DNA from 2 places in the Colwellia sp. BRX10-1 genome. Region 2 is predicted to be linked to the other one. Evidence: predicted binding sites of a transcription regulator. Region 2 holds the regulator's gene; the other holds the start of a gene.
The links. Region 2 encodes LexA, which represses DNA repair genes until DNA is damaged. Its sites were predicted from a motif close to TACTGTATNNNNATACAGTA; they were not measured.

Region 1 (8,389 bases), on a different contig from region 2:
ACTTATACCTGTCGTCGTTTTTGATTCATCACTCTCATCACTTTTAGCCACTTCTGCTAGTAGTAACTCCATCGCCCCGTCAATCAGTAAAAAAGTAGAATATGTAGATAATTTGAATGTTGTTTGTAGTTTTTTTAAGTTAGCTTTTGGCTGTCCTTTAACAGGCGTGATGGTCATTAATAAATCTTTATCTTCGTTTTGAAGTGTTAATTTTATATCACACATATATTCTTCATTGATTTGTCTGCATTAATATCAACTTTATCATTTAAATTGAGGTTAATTGCTAATAAATAAGGTGTTTACGGCTACTGCTGTAATATTGTTTATTATTTGAATACTAATAAATTCAGCCTGTTCACTGAATTGACAAGATTAAAGTTTATCGACTCGTTTTAATCTTTCAATGCGTGTTTTTTAGTCTGCTGTCACTGTACACCTAACTAACCATACGTTGATAGGTTTTATTATGTTTTATAAGTATTTACATAGATTTTCTAGGAAGATCAACTACTATTAAAGGACGAAATCTCATAGGTTTGATTAATGGAAATAGTATTAAACACTTTCATCGCAAGGCAAGCGATTTTAGATATAAATCTTAAAACTATCGGTTATGAATTACTCTTTAGAGACAGTTTAGAGAATGTATTTAATGGGGATTCTCCAGAAAAAGCAACCTCAAAAGTTATATTTCAAAACCATATATTGGGTGATTTAGCCGATGTTTGCCTTGGAAAATTGGCCTTTATTAATTTTGATGAGTTTACCTTATTACAAAAATCGCCTTTGCTCTTTAACCCAAAAAATATCGTGGTTGAAATTATTGAAACAGTTAACATCTCTGATGAACTCGTTTTCAATGTTGCTCAACTTCATAAAAAGGGTTATGTCATTGCGTTGGATAATTATAATTTCGAAAGTAAATGGGAAGTGTTTTTTCCATATATCTCTATTATTAAAGTTGACATTGAACAGGTTACTTTCACTCAAATAGAAGGGCTGAAAAAACGCCTATTATCAACTAATAGTCATATAAAAATAATTGCTGAACGCATTGAAACGAATCAGCAGTACCAACAATTTAAAGCGCTAGCTATAGACTATTATCAAGGCTACTTTTTTCACAAACCCGAGATAAAGTCCGGCACGTCTATATCTCCTCTAAAAATTAATTTAATTCAACTTTTTTTAGAAGCTTACAAACCACACTTAGACTTCAACCAACTGACTGAAATTATTAGCCGTGATGTAACGTTAGTGAGCGGTATATTAAAGTTGGTAAACAGTGCCGCAGAGTGTGGCAATATTGAAATCACTTCTATTAAGCAAGCTATTACCTACTTAGGAACAGATAAAATAAAGCCGTATGTTGCAATTATATCAATGTCAGCATTATCATCTGAAAGTTCACCAGAACTTTTTATCGAGTCTTTAGTACGCGCTAAAATGATGGAACTCATAACGAAAGAAAAATCATTCAGTCACCTTAATGAAAAAGCTTTTCTAACCGGAATATTGAGTAATTTAGATGCCATATTAAATTTACCCATGGCAGATATTGTAAAGAGTTTTCTTTTTTCATCTGATATCAAACTGGCGTTATCTGAGCAACAAGGTGAATTGTCAGAACTATTAACATTGGCTAAGCATTATGAAGTATCAACGAGTAAGCGTGTTACTCGTTGTATTGACAGTAATAAAATTTCTGAAACTAGATTGTTAAATTGTTATTACGACGCATTAAAGTGGGGGATGAACATCTTTTAAGGTGGTAGCCCTTTGACATTTTATATCACTAGCAACTTTATCCTTAAATATTATGAGTTCAAGGTTACAGTGACTAAACTTACGAATAACACTAACAACTAATTTTGGGAATGTCTTGCCAGTTACTTGTGGTTACCCTTGTGTTGTTGGCTTAAAAAGTGTTTTTTCATTTGCCTAGCAACTAATTTTGGGGATGTCTTGCCAGTTACTTGTGGTTACTCTTGTGTTGTTGACTTAAAAAGTGTTTTTTTATTTGTTTAGCAACTAATTTTGGGAATGTCTTGCCAGTTACTCGTGTACTGTGGACTTAAAAAGTGCCGTTTCATTTGCCAGGAGTCTGATTTTCCCTCTGCGCCCAAGGTCAATGTCCCCTTACCGTAACGACTATTAATACTATCAAGACAATTCATTAGTATTGGGTTTGAATGATCAGATAAAAATAAATCAGCTTGTTGATGTTGTCTGCTTTCCAAGGCGATTGCACCGACACCACAACGATAAAAATGCACACCTGGTATAAATATTTCAGCGAGTATTAAACTGACCGCTGTAGCAATATCACAACTATTATCTGTTGCTAAAGGAAAAGTATAAACCATTGTTTGTTTATAATAATTTTCATCATGGGGGGAGCTTGAAGCGAACACGAGCAGTTTTTTGATAAGTGAAGATTGACACCTTACTTTTTTAGCGACTATCGTACTATGGGTAGTTAAGGCTGCTTGTAATGTATGTATATCTACAATACGTTGACCAAAACTACGTGTAGAGAATATTTCCCGTTTAGGTGCTTTTACATCATCCCAGCTTAAACAGCTAATCCCCTTTAATTCGTTAACCGTACGTTCAGTGATAACACTAAATTGCTTGCGCATAATTTTAGGGCACTGCATTGATAATTGATGAGCTGTGCTAATATTTTGCTGCTCTAGTCGCTGAGATATTTTATTACCAATACCCCAAACCTCATTTACCGCCATTTTTTCTAATATTTCTTTCGCACTTTGCGCGTTATCAATAATGGCAACACCCTGGTAACCGTCAAGTTTTTTAGCTGCATGATTTGCTGCTTTAGCTAAGGTTGATGTTGTGCCAAAGCCAACTCCCACCGGTAACCGAGTTTCTTTCCAAATAGCACGTCTTATTTCATGGCCGTATTGGTGCCAATCTTTAATAACGCCACTATAGTTTTTAAAATGTAAAAATGACTCATCAATTGAGTAAATATATTGGTCATCACAATACCTAGCAATAACATTCATCATTCTTTCACTTAAGTCAGCATATAGCTCGTAGTTGGAAGAGCGTACCACTACACCATGCTTATGTAGTAAGTCCTTTATCTTAAAATAGGGGGTGAATTTTGGAATACCCAGCCGTCGAGCAATAGGACAAACAGCACAAATGCAGCCGTCGTTATTCGTTAAAACAACAACGGGCTTGTTTCTTATGTTCGGGTCGAAGACTTTTTCTGCGCTGGCATAAAAAGATACTGCATCAACTAATGCATACATGCGGTTAATTCAGGAGCTTGATGATGGAGTCGAATAGAGCGAGTAACAATACCTTCTAATTGAAAGTCGTCTTCGGGCTTGATGCTAACTGGCGCAAAATCTTTAGACGCTGATAACAGCCGAGCTTGCTTTTTATCAATCAACTTACAGACAAAGCAGCCATTGTAATTTGCCACGATGACATCACCATTTCTGGCGGTGAGTGAGCGATCAACGATAAGTAAATCACCATCAAAAATGCCCACACCCTGCATGGACTCACCAGATGCTTGGCCAATAAATGTGGCATTAGGATGCCTAATAAGAAGTTTATCTAATGATAACCCCAGTTCTTTATACTCGGCTGCGGGTGATTCAAACCCTGAAATACCTGCTTCAATGTAAATAGGAATAACTTTCATTACTTAAATCTCACCTGTGTTTTTATACAGTATAGTTTCTAAGTTGATTATTGAACAGAATAATTTAACATTGCTTACGAGTAATGATTACTTTCATTTTGAAATATAGCCGTTAAAATCAGCGCTGCATAAATTTATAGGGTTAACTTAGATGCATGAAAATGCCAATTCGTTAGTGGTACTTGATTTTGAAACCACAGGACTATCACCCAATCAAGGTGATAGAGCGATAGAGATAGGTGCGGTTAGAATTGTAGACGGTAAGGTTACCGATAAATTTCAATCATTAATGAATCCTGGTTTTAGGATCAGTGGTTTTATTGAGCAATACACCGGAATATCTAATCAGATGCTTGCTAAGGTCGGCTCTTGTGGTGAAGTGATGGCACAATTTGCCGATTTTCTGGGTGACGATAATTTACTTGCCCATAATGCTTCCTTTGATCAAAAATTCTTGGACGCTGAGCTTAATAACATTAATCGAAAATACTTTGGGCAATTTATTTGTTCATTACTTGTTTCTCGCAGAATCAATATAGACGCACCTAATCATAAATTAGGTACGCTTATTCGTTATAAAAATATTCCATCAGATGGGGCTTTTCATCGGGCGTTATTTGATGCTGAGATGACGGCAAAATTGTGGTTGTTGATGCTTGATGATATTGAAGAAAAAATTAACCACGAGTTTGTACCTTTTGCATTAATACAGAAGTTATCAAAGACAGCAAAAAGTGACGTAAGTAAGCTGTTAACTAAATGGTAATTTATCTTGTTGGTTTTTAATTTTTTATCTCAGGTATACTCACAGTTCAACGTTTATTAGAGTTAACATTATCGACTATCCAGATAAAAAAGCCCCAGAAGAAATAGATCCCATACTGCCTTCTATAGCTGTATCAAATTTACAGCTTAAAATAGCTACTTTTAATTTGTTTAATTATCTTGAGCCGCCCAATGCTTTCTATGAATTTGAACGAATTTATAGTGCTGAGCAGTGGCGTAAAAAGCAACATTGGATTGCTGAATATTTACGTGAATATCAACCTGACATTATTGGCTTCCAAGAAGTCTTTAGTCCTGAGTCTCTAGAGCAATTAGTTGCAGGGCAGGGCTATTGTTATTTTGCCGTGGTTGATGAACCACAAGTGATAGATGATTTTATTTATAAACGTCCTGTTGTTGCCATAGCATCTCGTTACCCTATTGTTGAAGTTGCTGCGGTAAAAGCAAACACTGAACTTGCACTATCATTAGGTTTAACTGATAAATTCTCTTTTAGCCGAAAAGTGTTAAGGGCAACAGTTGATGTGCCTCATATGGGTAACTGTGATTGTTATGTTGTGCACTTTAAATCTAAGCGCTCTATGATTGAAGTCGATGATAAAAATATAAGTCGCACGCCAGAGCAAACCATTATTGAAAGCCTAAAAGCACAAGTGGCAGGTGGTTGGGGCTCAACGATACAACGTGGCAGTGAAGCGGCGTTATTAATGATTGAAATAATAGCGCGGCGTGAGACTACCGGTCAGCCAATGGTATTAATGGGCGACTTCAATAATACCTTAACTGATGGTGTGCTAAGTCATCTACTGACTAACACCCTACGCTTTGTTTCGGCCATTGACCGTGATGCCTATCTTGCTAAATATTGCTTGCAAGATGCTTGGGATTTATTTCAAGTTGCAGTGAAAAATGAAACTCATCAAGAGGAAAAAATACAGCGCACTCCGACACATTATTTTGGTGCGAGCAGCTCAGTACTTGATTATATATTATTATCATGTGATTTTGACGCTAGTTATCACGATAGTCTTTATCAGGTCAGTGCGTACGACACCTATGATCGACATTTAATTAATCCTATCTTTGAACGAGATGGCGAAAGTACCGATCACGGTATTGCCTTGGTTACACTAACGTTAAGATCATAAATTAGTCAAAGACCCAAATAAAAAAGGCTCCCAAAGGAGCCTTTTTTATTGGTGATACTGAATTTACGTTTTTTTACGTTGCGCTTTAATTGCCAAACCAAAAAGTGCTAGAGCGAATAACCACAGTGTTGCAGGCTCGGGAACTTGAGTGACGGCAATGCTATCTGCAGAAGCTCTGGACTCGCCATTGGTACAATCTTTTTTACCAATAACAGTATCAGCACCAAATTCAATAAAATTACTTGCTGAATAAGCGCCGCCACAATCATCGCCTATGCCCGCTATCATTGAATCAGCACCTGTTTGAACAAAACCTCTAGCAAAAATATAACCTCTAGCCTCAGCGCCGGCGCCGAGTTGTGTGTAACCTGCTGAGCCGGTTTTATCGCCAAGAACATTCCAGATAATAGTGCTGTTATCGGTAACATCTTTCAATAACACTGTTGAGTTTGCAGAGAAGGTCAGATAGTTGGCGATATTAAAAATCCAAGAGCCATCGATACCTTTACCATCAAGCGTTAAGGTTTTACCTATCGCGATGGTTAAATAATTTATTGTGCTGTAGATACCCGCTTCAAGTGTTTCGTCGTTGGTGCCAAAAGTGGTTGATACAAGTTCTGTTCCTGTCCCCATGTCTTTTATATCTTGTTGCACAGACATAATGAGCGCTTCCTGACTATCAACGATGGTGGGCAGTGCAACCATTTTCAAAGAATTAGCAGTAAGCGTACCAACGATTTCAACACTTGCACCAATGGTGGTGGTGGTTCCAGCATCAACATCGCCCCCGAAAAGTGAGCCTGCACCAACGGTTACTGTGCTGCCAGCCAAAACATTGCCGCCAACCTCAACGGTTGCCGATATGGTTACTGTTGTGCCAGCGCTTAGCTCGCCATCAACTTTTGCACTCGCACCAATAGTTGCTGTGGTACCTGCAATAATAGAGCCGTCGACAACAGCAGAAGCGCCTAGGGTAACGGTTGTTGTACTTTGAATATAGCCATCGACACCGGCAGCTGCGCCAAGTGTTACTGCGGTTCCAGCCTCAACGTTACCACCGACAATTGCATCAGCTGCTAGTGTTATCGCAGTAGCACTTTGGATATTGCCACCAATAGTTGTTCGTGCGCCCATGGTTATATAACCACTGGCATAAAGCGACTGGTTATTTAGTTCTGAGCCTAGCAAAGGTTGAAAACTCGCTTGTGCGTCAGACACAGCAAATAACACCACAATACAGAGGATTGAATTGATAAGTTTCAAATTAGACACCATTTCATATAGCTGAGCGTTCAGCATATAAAAAAACTTAATTTTTATAGAACAAAAAAACTTATTCCAAGAATTGTACAACTGTATAATAGCAGATAAGACGGTGTGTTGTTTGTTATTCGAACATTTATATCGTAAGTTATTGTAATTATTTTCTTTTGTTTTTTATTACAAAGCAGGTGATATGTTCATAAGTTAACATAATACGTCAAGAGGTTAACATGATGCACAAAAAGGTTAGCGAGATGTGATGCAGGCAGATCACAATTATAATTGTCTTGTTAAATAATGTAGTAAAACGAGCTATAGCCAAAATGCATAGTTAGCACAAATATAAAGGCCACTTAAGGGCTATTTTTAAATATTCAAAGGTTATCTGTGCTTTCTATTCACTATCATAGCTATGTCTAAACCTAAACCTAATAACCAAATAGTGGCAGGCTCAGGTACGTCAACTGCTCCGCAACCTTGATGTCCAATGATACTGATTGTTGCAGCAAATGTGACGGTACTGCTTACTGAAAAAACACCACCAAAACGGTCATTTATCTGTGCTTTCTATTCACTATCATAGCTATGTCTAAACCTAAACCTAATAACCAAATAGTGGCAGGCTCAGGTATGTCAACTGCTCCGCAACCTTGGTGTCCAATGATACTGATTTTTGCAGCAAATGTGACGGTACTGGTTGCTGAAAAAACACCACCAAAACTCTCATTTATCTGTGCTTTCTATTCACTATCATAAATATACCTAAACCTAATAACCAAATAGTGGCAGGCTCAGGTACGTCAACTGCTCCGCAACCTTGATGTCCAATGATACTATCTGCGGCAAATGTGACGGTACTGGTTGCTGAAAAAACACCACCACAACTGTCACCTATACCTGTTACTAAAGAAATAGCCCCGCCATCAATGGCTCCCTTAGAAAGAATATGACCTCTAACTTCTGCACCTGCCCCAAGTGATGTTAAGCCTGCTGTGCTTTCTCCCAGTACATTCCAAAGAATACTGCTGTTATCGGTGACGTTTAACAATACGACCTTGGAGTCAATGCCAAAGCTTAGATTATTGGCAATATTGAAAACCCAAGAGCCATCCATACCATTACCATCTAAGGTCAGTGTTTTTCCTGCGGCAATAGTGAGATAATTAACAGAATTATAAACGCCAGCGACGAGTGACTCATCGTTGTCGCCAAAATCATCCCAATCTAGTTCTTGATCGGTTACCAATGCTTTTAGCTCGGCTTGCACCGTGGTAATTTGATTTTCTTTACTGGTAACAACAGGAGCAGGAGGTGGGGCTTTTGATGAGTCGCTGGTAGCTGGTCCACCATCAATAATAACATTAGCAGCAATGGTTGCCGTAGTTCCGGCATCAACATTTTGATGAATATGTGACCCCGCAGCTATGGTCACTGTGGTTCCTGCTACAACATTCCCCATAACCTCTGCATTTTGCTCTAATGTTACTGTGCTTCCTGCTTCAATATT
Region 2 (8,389 bases):
TTTGTCGGTGGTTTATGAGATAAAACCACATTACCTAAAGGGTCAACAACTAAGACTTTGGTATCTGATAAAAAGTCATCAACTAGACTTGGAGTAGAAATGATCACCCAGCTGTTTTCAGTTAACCTTTCCGTTTGCTGAGGTGAGAGTGGATTAGGAGAAAGTGCGACGCGCTTTACTCTGGGCATTTCTCTACCCAGGGCTATGTAAGAGTTATTAACACTAAGTAACGTTTGTTCACAGTGATCATCACAATGCTGTGGCAAGCTATAAATAATTGACCAAGTTTTTTGTAAAGCGGGTTGACTCAAGCCTAACTTTTCTAAAGTCAGTTCATTCTCAACTAAAGTGCCCTTGTTCGTCACACCATAATCAAGCCAATTTTGAGTTAAGGCGAGTTTTGCTAACACGATAGGGAGGATAAAAGCGCCCAGCACCATGACCATACTACGACGAGATTTTTTCTGTGATACATCATTCATACACTTAGACCTTATTATTTTTTTTATTAGTGATTTAACGCTTGTTCACTATTTCTACCCAATTTAATTGACGCCCATATCATCAACAATAACCATGCTATCGCCAAACTAAACCATTGAAAGGCATAAGCACGATGTTTTTCAGGCGGCATAACAATTGGTTGCCAATTTTTTTCATAACCCACACTCTCTGTTTTATCTAAGTAGACAACAAAGGGCAAGAGTTGACGTGAAATTAATGTTGAAAATTTATCTAATTCTATCTGCTGAACACGCAATGGCCACTCACCTTTAACCAAGACTTGTTCCATTAACATTATGCCTTGCTCGATTTTACGTACGTGACCTGATAGTTGATACTTTCCAATAATAGCCTGCACATCGGGAATTTCTTGACGATTTATAGAACCTACTACCCAACCTAAATTAACTAAGACCGCCTGCTCACCACTATTAAACACTTGATAAACACGATAACCTAATTGTCCTTTATTCGTTTGGTTGTCTAATAAAAAAATAGTATTATTATCAAATTCCCCAAACATAGTGATCGGTAGATCATTAATTTCATTTTTTTCTGAGAGCACTTGAGAAAGTGACAAGGCTTGTGTTTGGCTCAATTGTGTAATGGTTGCGATGCGTTGCTCTTTTTGTAAAGCACGATCACTTTGCCATAATCCGAGTTTTACTAATCCGGAAAAAACAAGTAGGGTAAATATCAACCAAGGTAGGCGAATGTTTGATATAAAATTTTTCAAACAATTAATTCCTTAAATATGCTTAAAGCGAACATAACAACATAGGAAATTTTTAAATGGCATTTGCGATAAAAATAATTATTATTGGCTGCTTAGTCTTCATGGTATTTAGCCTGTTTCAGGCACTCTTTGTCTTAAACAAAAATGACCCAAGTAAACCGTCAATGTCAAAATTTATTGGCCGACGCGTGATGATTTCAGCCTTCATTATTATACTTATGCTAGTCGCTATTTTAACAGGCGTTATTACGCCACACCCACGACCATTCTAATCAACTCGCTTAAAAATAAAAAGTAGGTGAAGCTAGCTTCACCTACAATATTTCTTAAACGTTTATATCAGTAATTTTTTATACGATATAAACAAAAACAAACAGTATCACCCAAACCACATCAACAAAATGCCAATACCAACTTGCCGCTTCAAAAGCAAAAGCATTTGTTGGGGTAAAGTGGCCTTTTAACACCCTTAAAAATACCACAATAAGCATGACGGTACCTAAGGTAACGTGCATACCATGAAAACCGGTCAGTAAGTAGAAAGTTGAACCATAGATACCACTAGTTAAGTACAATTTCATTTCTTCTGAATAGCCGTGCATATACTCGACAACTTGCAAGAATAAAAAGACAACACCTAATAATATGGTAAAACCTAACCATATTTTCAGCATTTTACGATTATCTTTTTCTAAGGCTGAATGTGCTAAATGTGCAGTAATTGAAGACGTTAATAACAAAATAGTATTAATTAACGGTAGGCCATACCAGCCCATTTGAGTTGTTTCGGTTCCATCTGGTGTGACTAATAACGGCCAACTTGCGACAAACTCAGGCCATAAAACAGCACCAGTCATGGCATTATTATCTGCGCCGCCCAACCAAGGTACTGATAACGTGCGGGCATAAAATAAGGCACCAAAGAATGCTGCAAAAAACATCACTTCAGAAAAGATAAACCAGCTCATTCCTTGACGAAATGAGTTATCCATTTGATGGCTATACTTACCTGCCATCGATTCGTTTATAACGTTACTGAACCAACCATAGAGCATGTATATAACTAAACAAATGCCGGCAAGCAATATGTAACCGCCAATGCCACCTTCGCTACTATTTAACGTAGAAACATAGTTCCCGGCGCCAACAGCAATTAAAAACAGTGCCACTGCGCCAACAATTGGCCAATGACTTTGTGATGGTACGTAATAACTTTCATATTCTTTTGTTGTCATTATTATTCCCCTAAACAAATACTGTTACACGCTAAGTGCTCAGTATAAATTGCTACGATTCCACTTTTCCGGTCACGTCATACAAAGTGTAAGACAAAGTTAGCGTTGAAATATCTTCAGGTAATTCTGGGTCAACATAAAACTGTAACGCCATTTCTACCTCTTCATTCGCTTTTAGCGGTTGCTGCGTAAAACAAAAACATTCAATTTTTTGAAAATACGCTGCCGCTAAACCGGGCGATACTGACGGAACTGCTTGGCCAATAATATCGCGGGTGGATTCATTTTTTGCATAAAATTTAACAAGTTTCATTTCACCGGGATGAACTTTTATTTCACGGACCATAGGTTCAAACTGCCAAGGTATACCTTGGGCGGTTCGACTAATAAACTGCACCGTAACAATTCTTTTTGTGTCAATCTGCTCAACATTATAGACAGCGGCGGCAGTGGTTGACGTTTTTCCATTCAAACCAGTAATATCACAAAACACATCATATAAAGGGACAAGTGCAAAACCAAAACCAAACATACCAAAAACAATCATAACCAGCTTTTTTATCACTTGATTGTTTTTCGTTATAGCAGTGCTATCTTTGTTATTTGAATTTTGCAATTCGTCACCTTTATTCATATTTTATTAACTTAATCAATTTTTGGTGGTGTTGAAAATGTATGGTACGGAGCAGGACTTGCAACAGTCCACTCTAAACCTTCAGCGCCATCCCAAGGTTTAGCCGATGCTTTCTCTCCACCTCTAATACACTTAATGACTACCGCTAAGAATATTAGTTGCGAAAGACCAAAGGCAAAACCACCAATACTGACCCACTTGTTGAAATCAGCAAACTGCAACGCATAATCTGGAATACGACGAGGCATGCCCGCTAATCCTAAAAAGTGCATAGGGAAGAATAGTAAATTAACTGAAATCAGTGAACACCAAAAATGCCATTTAGCTAACGACTCGTTATACATATGACCTGTCCATTTTGGCAACCAGAAGTATGCACCAGCATAAATCGAGAATAATGAACCGGTAACTAATACATAATGAAAATGAGCAACAACAAAGTAGGTATCATGGTATTGGAAATCAACAGGTGTTAATGCCAACATCAAACCAGAGAATCCGCCTATAGTAAATAAGATGACAAACGCGATAGAAAATAACATCGGCGTTTCAAAGCTCATTGAACCACGCCACATAGTTGCGACCCAGTTGAACACTTTAACACCCGTAGGTACGGCAATTAACATGGTGCAATACATGAAGAACAGTTCACCAAATAACGGCATACCTGTCGTGAACATGTGATGCGCCCAAACAATAAATGACAACACAGCAATCGATGCCGTTGCATAAACCATTGAGCTGTAGCCAAATAACTTCTTACGAGCAAACGCTGGGATAATTGTCGAAACAATACCAAAAGCAGGTAAAATCATGATGTAAACTTCAGGATGCCCGAAGAACCAGAAAAGATGCTGGAACAATACCGGATCACCGCCACCAGCGGCATCAAAGAAACTAGTACCAAAATAAGTGTCGGTTAACAACATAGTTACCACACCTGCGAGCACGGGCATCACCGCAATCAATAAGTACGCGGTAATAAAAAATGTCCAAACAAACAATGGCATTTTCATGTAAGTCATACCAGGCGCACGCATATTCATAATAGTAACAACAATATTAATTGCGCCCATTATTGATGAGATACCCATAATATGAACAGCAAAAACAAAAAATGCCGTACTACCATTTGAATAGGTTGTAGAAAGTGGTGCGTAGAATGTCCAACCAAAGTTAGGCGCACCTGACTCCATAAAGAATGTAGACAAAAGAATCCCAAAAGCAAAAGGTAGAATCCAGAAGCTCCAGTTATTCATACGTGGTAAGGCCATATCTGGAGCACCAATCATCATAGGTATCATCCAGTTAGCAAACCCGGTAAAGGCCGGCATAATTGCACCAAATACCATGATCAAACCATGTACGGTTGTTAGCTGATTGAAAAAATCAGGCTCCACTATTTGTAAACCGGGTTGGAATAACTCGGCTCGAATAACCATGGCTAAAGCGCCGCCGGTTAATAGCATAATAAAAGCAAACCATAGATATAACGTACCTATATCTTTATGGTTTGTCGTGTACAACCAACGTTTGATGCCTTTCATTTTATGGTCATCATGATGATCGTCGTGCGATTCTTGTTCTATAACGTCTGTAGTCATTTTATATCCTCCTACTTCGCACTAGCAGCATCAACAGCTGCAGGTTGTACTAAATCACCGGTGTTATTGCCCCAAGCATTACGCTCATAAGTAACAACTGCCGCTATTTCGGTTTTAGTTAACTGGCTACCAAAAGCAGCCATAGCAGGGTTTTTCTTACTGCCATTAATAACCATATCTATATGCACAGCAATATCACCCAGTGCAATTGCACTACCTTTTAGTGCTGGAAATGCCGGAGGTAAACCCGCACCAGAAACTTGATGACAAGCAGCACAAGCTTTCATGTAAACTTGCTCACCCATAACCATCAGTTCATCTTCGCTGTACACTTTAGTTAGATCTTCTACTGGGGCTTCTTCAGCAACCATTTCAGCAACTGCTACCGGTGTTTCTGTGTCATTGCCTGATCCCTTAGCAGCACCTTTAACATCAGCGGCTTGTACGGCATCACCGGTATTGTTACCCCAAGCATTACGCTCGTAGGTCACAACTGCAGCAATTTGCTTCATACTTAACTGCTTACCATAAGCTTGCATACCTGTACCCGCTTTACCATTGAGTACAATATCAATATGCGCGGCAATACTACCCGTAGCAACTGGACTTCCTTTAAGTGCAGGAAATGCAGGAGGTAGACCAGCACCAGAAACTTGATGACAGGCAGCACAGTGGGCAATATAGGTAGTTTCACCCAAGGTCATCAATTCATCCATTGATGCGGAAGCGTTAAGAGATGCTTTCTCAGCAGCAGCGGCTTGAGCGTTGAGTTGGTGTTGTTCATCAAGCCATTTTGCATAGTCTGCTTCAGACTTTACTTCGACAACAATTGGCATAAAACCATGGTCTTTGCCACAAAGCTCAGCACACTGACCTCGGTATATCCCAGGCTTGTCAACTTTTGTCCATGCTTCATTAATAAATCCTGGGTTAGCATCTTGCTTTACAGCAAAAGCAGGTACCCACCAAGCATGAATAACGTCGTCAGAAGTGATTAAAAATCGTACTTTTTTATTAACTGGAATGACAAGGTGTTTATCAACTTCGAGTAGGTAATTTTCACCTTTGACTTTATCGCCAGCATCAACATTAAGGTGTTTACCTTCTTGTGTTTCATACTGTGATCTTGGCGTCGATAAAACGGAGTAGAACTCAATATCTTGATCAAAATATTTGTAATGCCATTTCCACTGAGAGGCGGTAACTTGAATGGTAACGTCAGAATCGTCGTTATTTTCCATTTCAATCAGTGTTTTTGTTGCTGGTACAGCCATAGCGATAAGAATGACAATGGGAATTGCTGTCCAGAGGATTTCTACTTTTGTACTTTCATGAAAATCTGCTGATTTAGCCCCTTTGGATTTTCGATGGAAAACCATTGACCAAAACATAGCACCAAAAACGACCACACCAATTGCTACACATATATACATTGCGAGCATATGTAGATCGTAAACATCTCTACTTACTTCTGTTACACCCTTGGTCAGATTTAATTGCATATCTGCCCAAGCTGAACTGGAAAGAACACTCCCCAACAACAGCCAACCTAGGTTACGTCTTTTCACACGACATCTCCTTCACCCTATAAAAGTTTAAAACTTGATACCTAGGACAAAACACATCCTTTAGTACGGATTTTTATTATTTTCTTAGCGATTTTGTTATCAACCAGTTAGCGTCGACAACATCGCCTTATATTTATATTTGTACACATTCCAAACTAGAATTACTTAAAAGTTGATCTGGGTCAATTTAAAAATCGAGCTATTTTAAAATAAAAACCAATAAAAACAATAGAGTATCAACTCTAATACAAGCAAAGGCCTAATAACAAAGGGCTGTAGCCGTAGTATTAAAAATAAACAGCTGAGTATAAATACGCGTATTGCAAAAATTGATCTTGGTTGTTTTTTAATCAGAGAAAGATAAAGTTGTTTGAATGGGCTTTAGAATGAAAATTATTCTTAGTAAAGAGAAAGGTTTGCATGAAAAGAATACGAAAGGTTAGAAAAGCAAACTTTAGCCTATTTTATACACTAAAGTTTGCGGAGCAGTTTGACGTAATTAATACTATATTTGTTAGATAAATTGATTTAGTTACCACCAAGTTTATTGGATAGGTTAACTTAACTACATCCAGTCTGCCGAGCGAATAACGCCAACAGCCAACCCTTCAATATTAAACTCTTGATCAGACAAATCGACTTTTATAGGAGAGAAGTCATCATTTTCTGCATGTAAGTAAACGATGTTACCTTCTCGTTTATAACGTTTAACCGTAACATTTTCTTCGACACGAGCAACAATTACTTGGCCATTCTGTACATCGGTCGTTTGATGAACCGCTAACAAGTCACCATCAAGTATGCCGATATTTTTCATGCTTTCGCCATTAACTCTCAATAAGTAATCAGCAGCTGGGTGGAACAAATTACCATCAACTTTGTAATGATCTTCAACATGCTCTGCAGCTAAAATAGGTTCACCTGCAGCCACTCTGCCGATTAAAGGTAAACCGGCTTCTTCCATTAACTTCTCAGTCAAACGAATGCCGCGAGAAGTACCTGGCAACATTTCTATATAGCCTTTTTTAGCCAAAGCTTTTAAATGTTCCTCTGCTGCATTTGCTGATTTAAAGCCAAAAAACTTGGCTATTTCAGCACGCGTTGGTGGCATGCCCGTATCGCTTATTTTGTCTTTGATCAGATCAAAAACTTGTTGTTGTCGGTTCGTTAGAGGGCGTAATTCGCTGATTTCATTTAGCATAGGGAGCCTGTAAATTTACACAGTTGTTACTGTGAGTATATACAGGTCGTTAGTAAAGGCAAGTTTTCTAGCCGAATTATTTTTGAAAACTCCCTGATTTTAAATAATGGATAACTTGTTCGATAACTTTTTCGTTTTTCATCATAAATGGATGGGTCGTTTCCATTTCAATGTGATCATTCATACCATCAAGTTTGGTACTAGCAACCGAAACTTTACCATCATCTTTATCAGGAATAAGTGTTGATAATATCCAATTAATACTTTGATTACCGGCAATAACACCCAAATCAAAATTAGCATTGCCAAGGTTACTAGGGACACTGAATTCGCCGGTACCTAATTGCATACCCGCATCACCATTGATGAAACTAAAACCAGGTGTATTTTTTAGTTTATCAACAACTTCACTGCCTTTGTTTGGTGGACCTAGCATCACGACTTTATGTAAATTAGGTATTTTATGCATACTTAAATATTGGCGAACTAATATACCGCCCATTGAATGGGTAACAAAGTTAACTTGGCGATTTTCACAAATTAATAGCGCTTTAGAAATCACTTTTTCAGCCAACTCTTCTATCGAATAATCTCTAGAAGGGTAGTTGATATTTATCACAAAATATCCTTCTGCTAACAATCGTTTTTCAATAGCTTTCATGGAGTTAGCCGAACGTGCAAGCCCATGCAGTAAAATTACACATTCACCATTAGCTAAAGAATCTGCTGGCTCTTCAAAAGAAGCTTGAATTTTATAGCCACGTTCAACCGAAGTATCTAAGCTTTCTTGTTCAATCATATTTTTTAAACGAGTTTCTGCATCAGTAATTTTTTTACTAAATTGTTCTTTAAGTAGCGCTAGGTCTGACTTAAGTGCTGCAATTTTTTCATTCATAGCTGCGCTCCA

Region 1: H4J75_RS12595 (LexA family transcriptional regulator) is a predicted target of LexA. The motif match lies at 3,698-3,717, and genes of this name have one in related genera.

Annotation. Positions count from the first base shown of each region.
Region 1 covers NZ_JACGWC010000014.1:56,508-64,896, reverse strand. Annotated here, with positions in the region: gene H4J75_RS12610 (DUF342 domain-containing protein) at 1-225, opposite strand, end outside; gene H4J75_RS12605 (EAL and HDOD domain-containing protein) at 547-1,770, shown strand; gene H4J75_RS12600 (Y-family DNA polymerase) at 2,028-3,284, opposite strand; gene H4J75_RS12595 (LexA family transcriptional regulator) at 3,272-3,685, opposite strand; gene H4J75_RS12590 (PolC-type DNA polymerase III) at 3,837-4,451, shown strand; gene H4J75_RS12585 (endonuclease/exonuclease/phosphatase family protein) at 4,618-5,619, shown strand; gene H4J75_RS12580 (ice-binding family protein) at 5,683-6,882, opposite strand; gene H4J75_RS20500 (PEP-CTERM sorting domain-containing protein) at 7,264-7,371, opposite strand; gene H4J75_RS20495 (PEP-CTERM sorting domain-containing protein) at 7,437-7,514, opposite strand; gene H4J75_RS12565 (ice-binding family protein) at 7,610-8,389, opposite strand, start outside.
Region 2 covers NZ_JACGWC010000002.1:144,292-152,680, forward strand. Annotated here, with positions in the region: gene H4J75_RS03105 (hypothetical protein) at 1-482, opposite strand, end outside; gene H4J75_RS03110 (SURF1 family protein) at 509-1,240, opposite strand; gene H4J75_RS03115 (DUF2909 domain-containing protein) at 1,297-1,512, shown strand; gene H4J75_RS03120 (cytochrome c oxidase subunit 3) at 1,591-2,475, opposite strand; gene H4J75_RS03125 (cytochrome c oxidase assembly protein) at 2,528-3,109, opposite strand; gene ctaD (cytochrome c oxidase subunit I) at 3,121-4,713, opposite strand; gene coxB (cytochrome c oxidase subunit II) at 4,725-6,281, opposite strand; gene lexA (transcriptional repressor LexA) at 6,847-7,482, opposite strand; gene H4J75_RS03145 (alpha/beta fold hydrolase) at 7,559-8,377, opposite strand.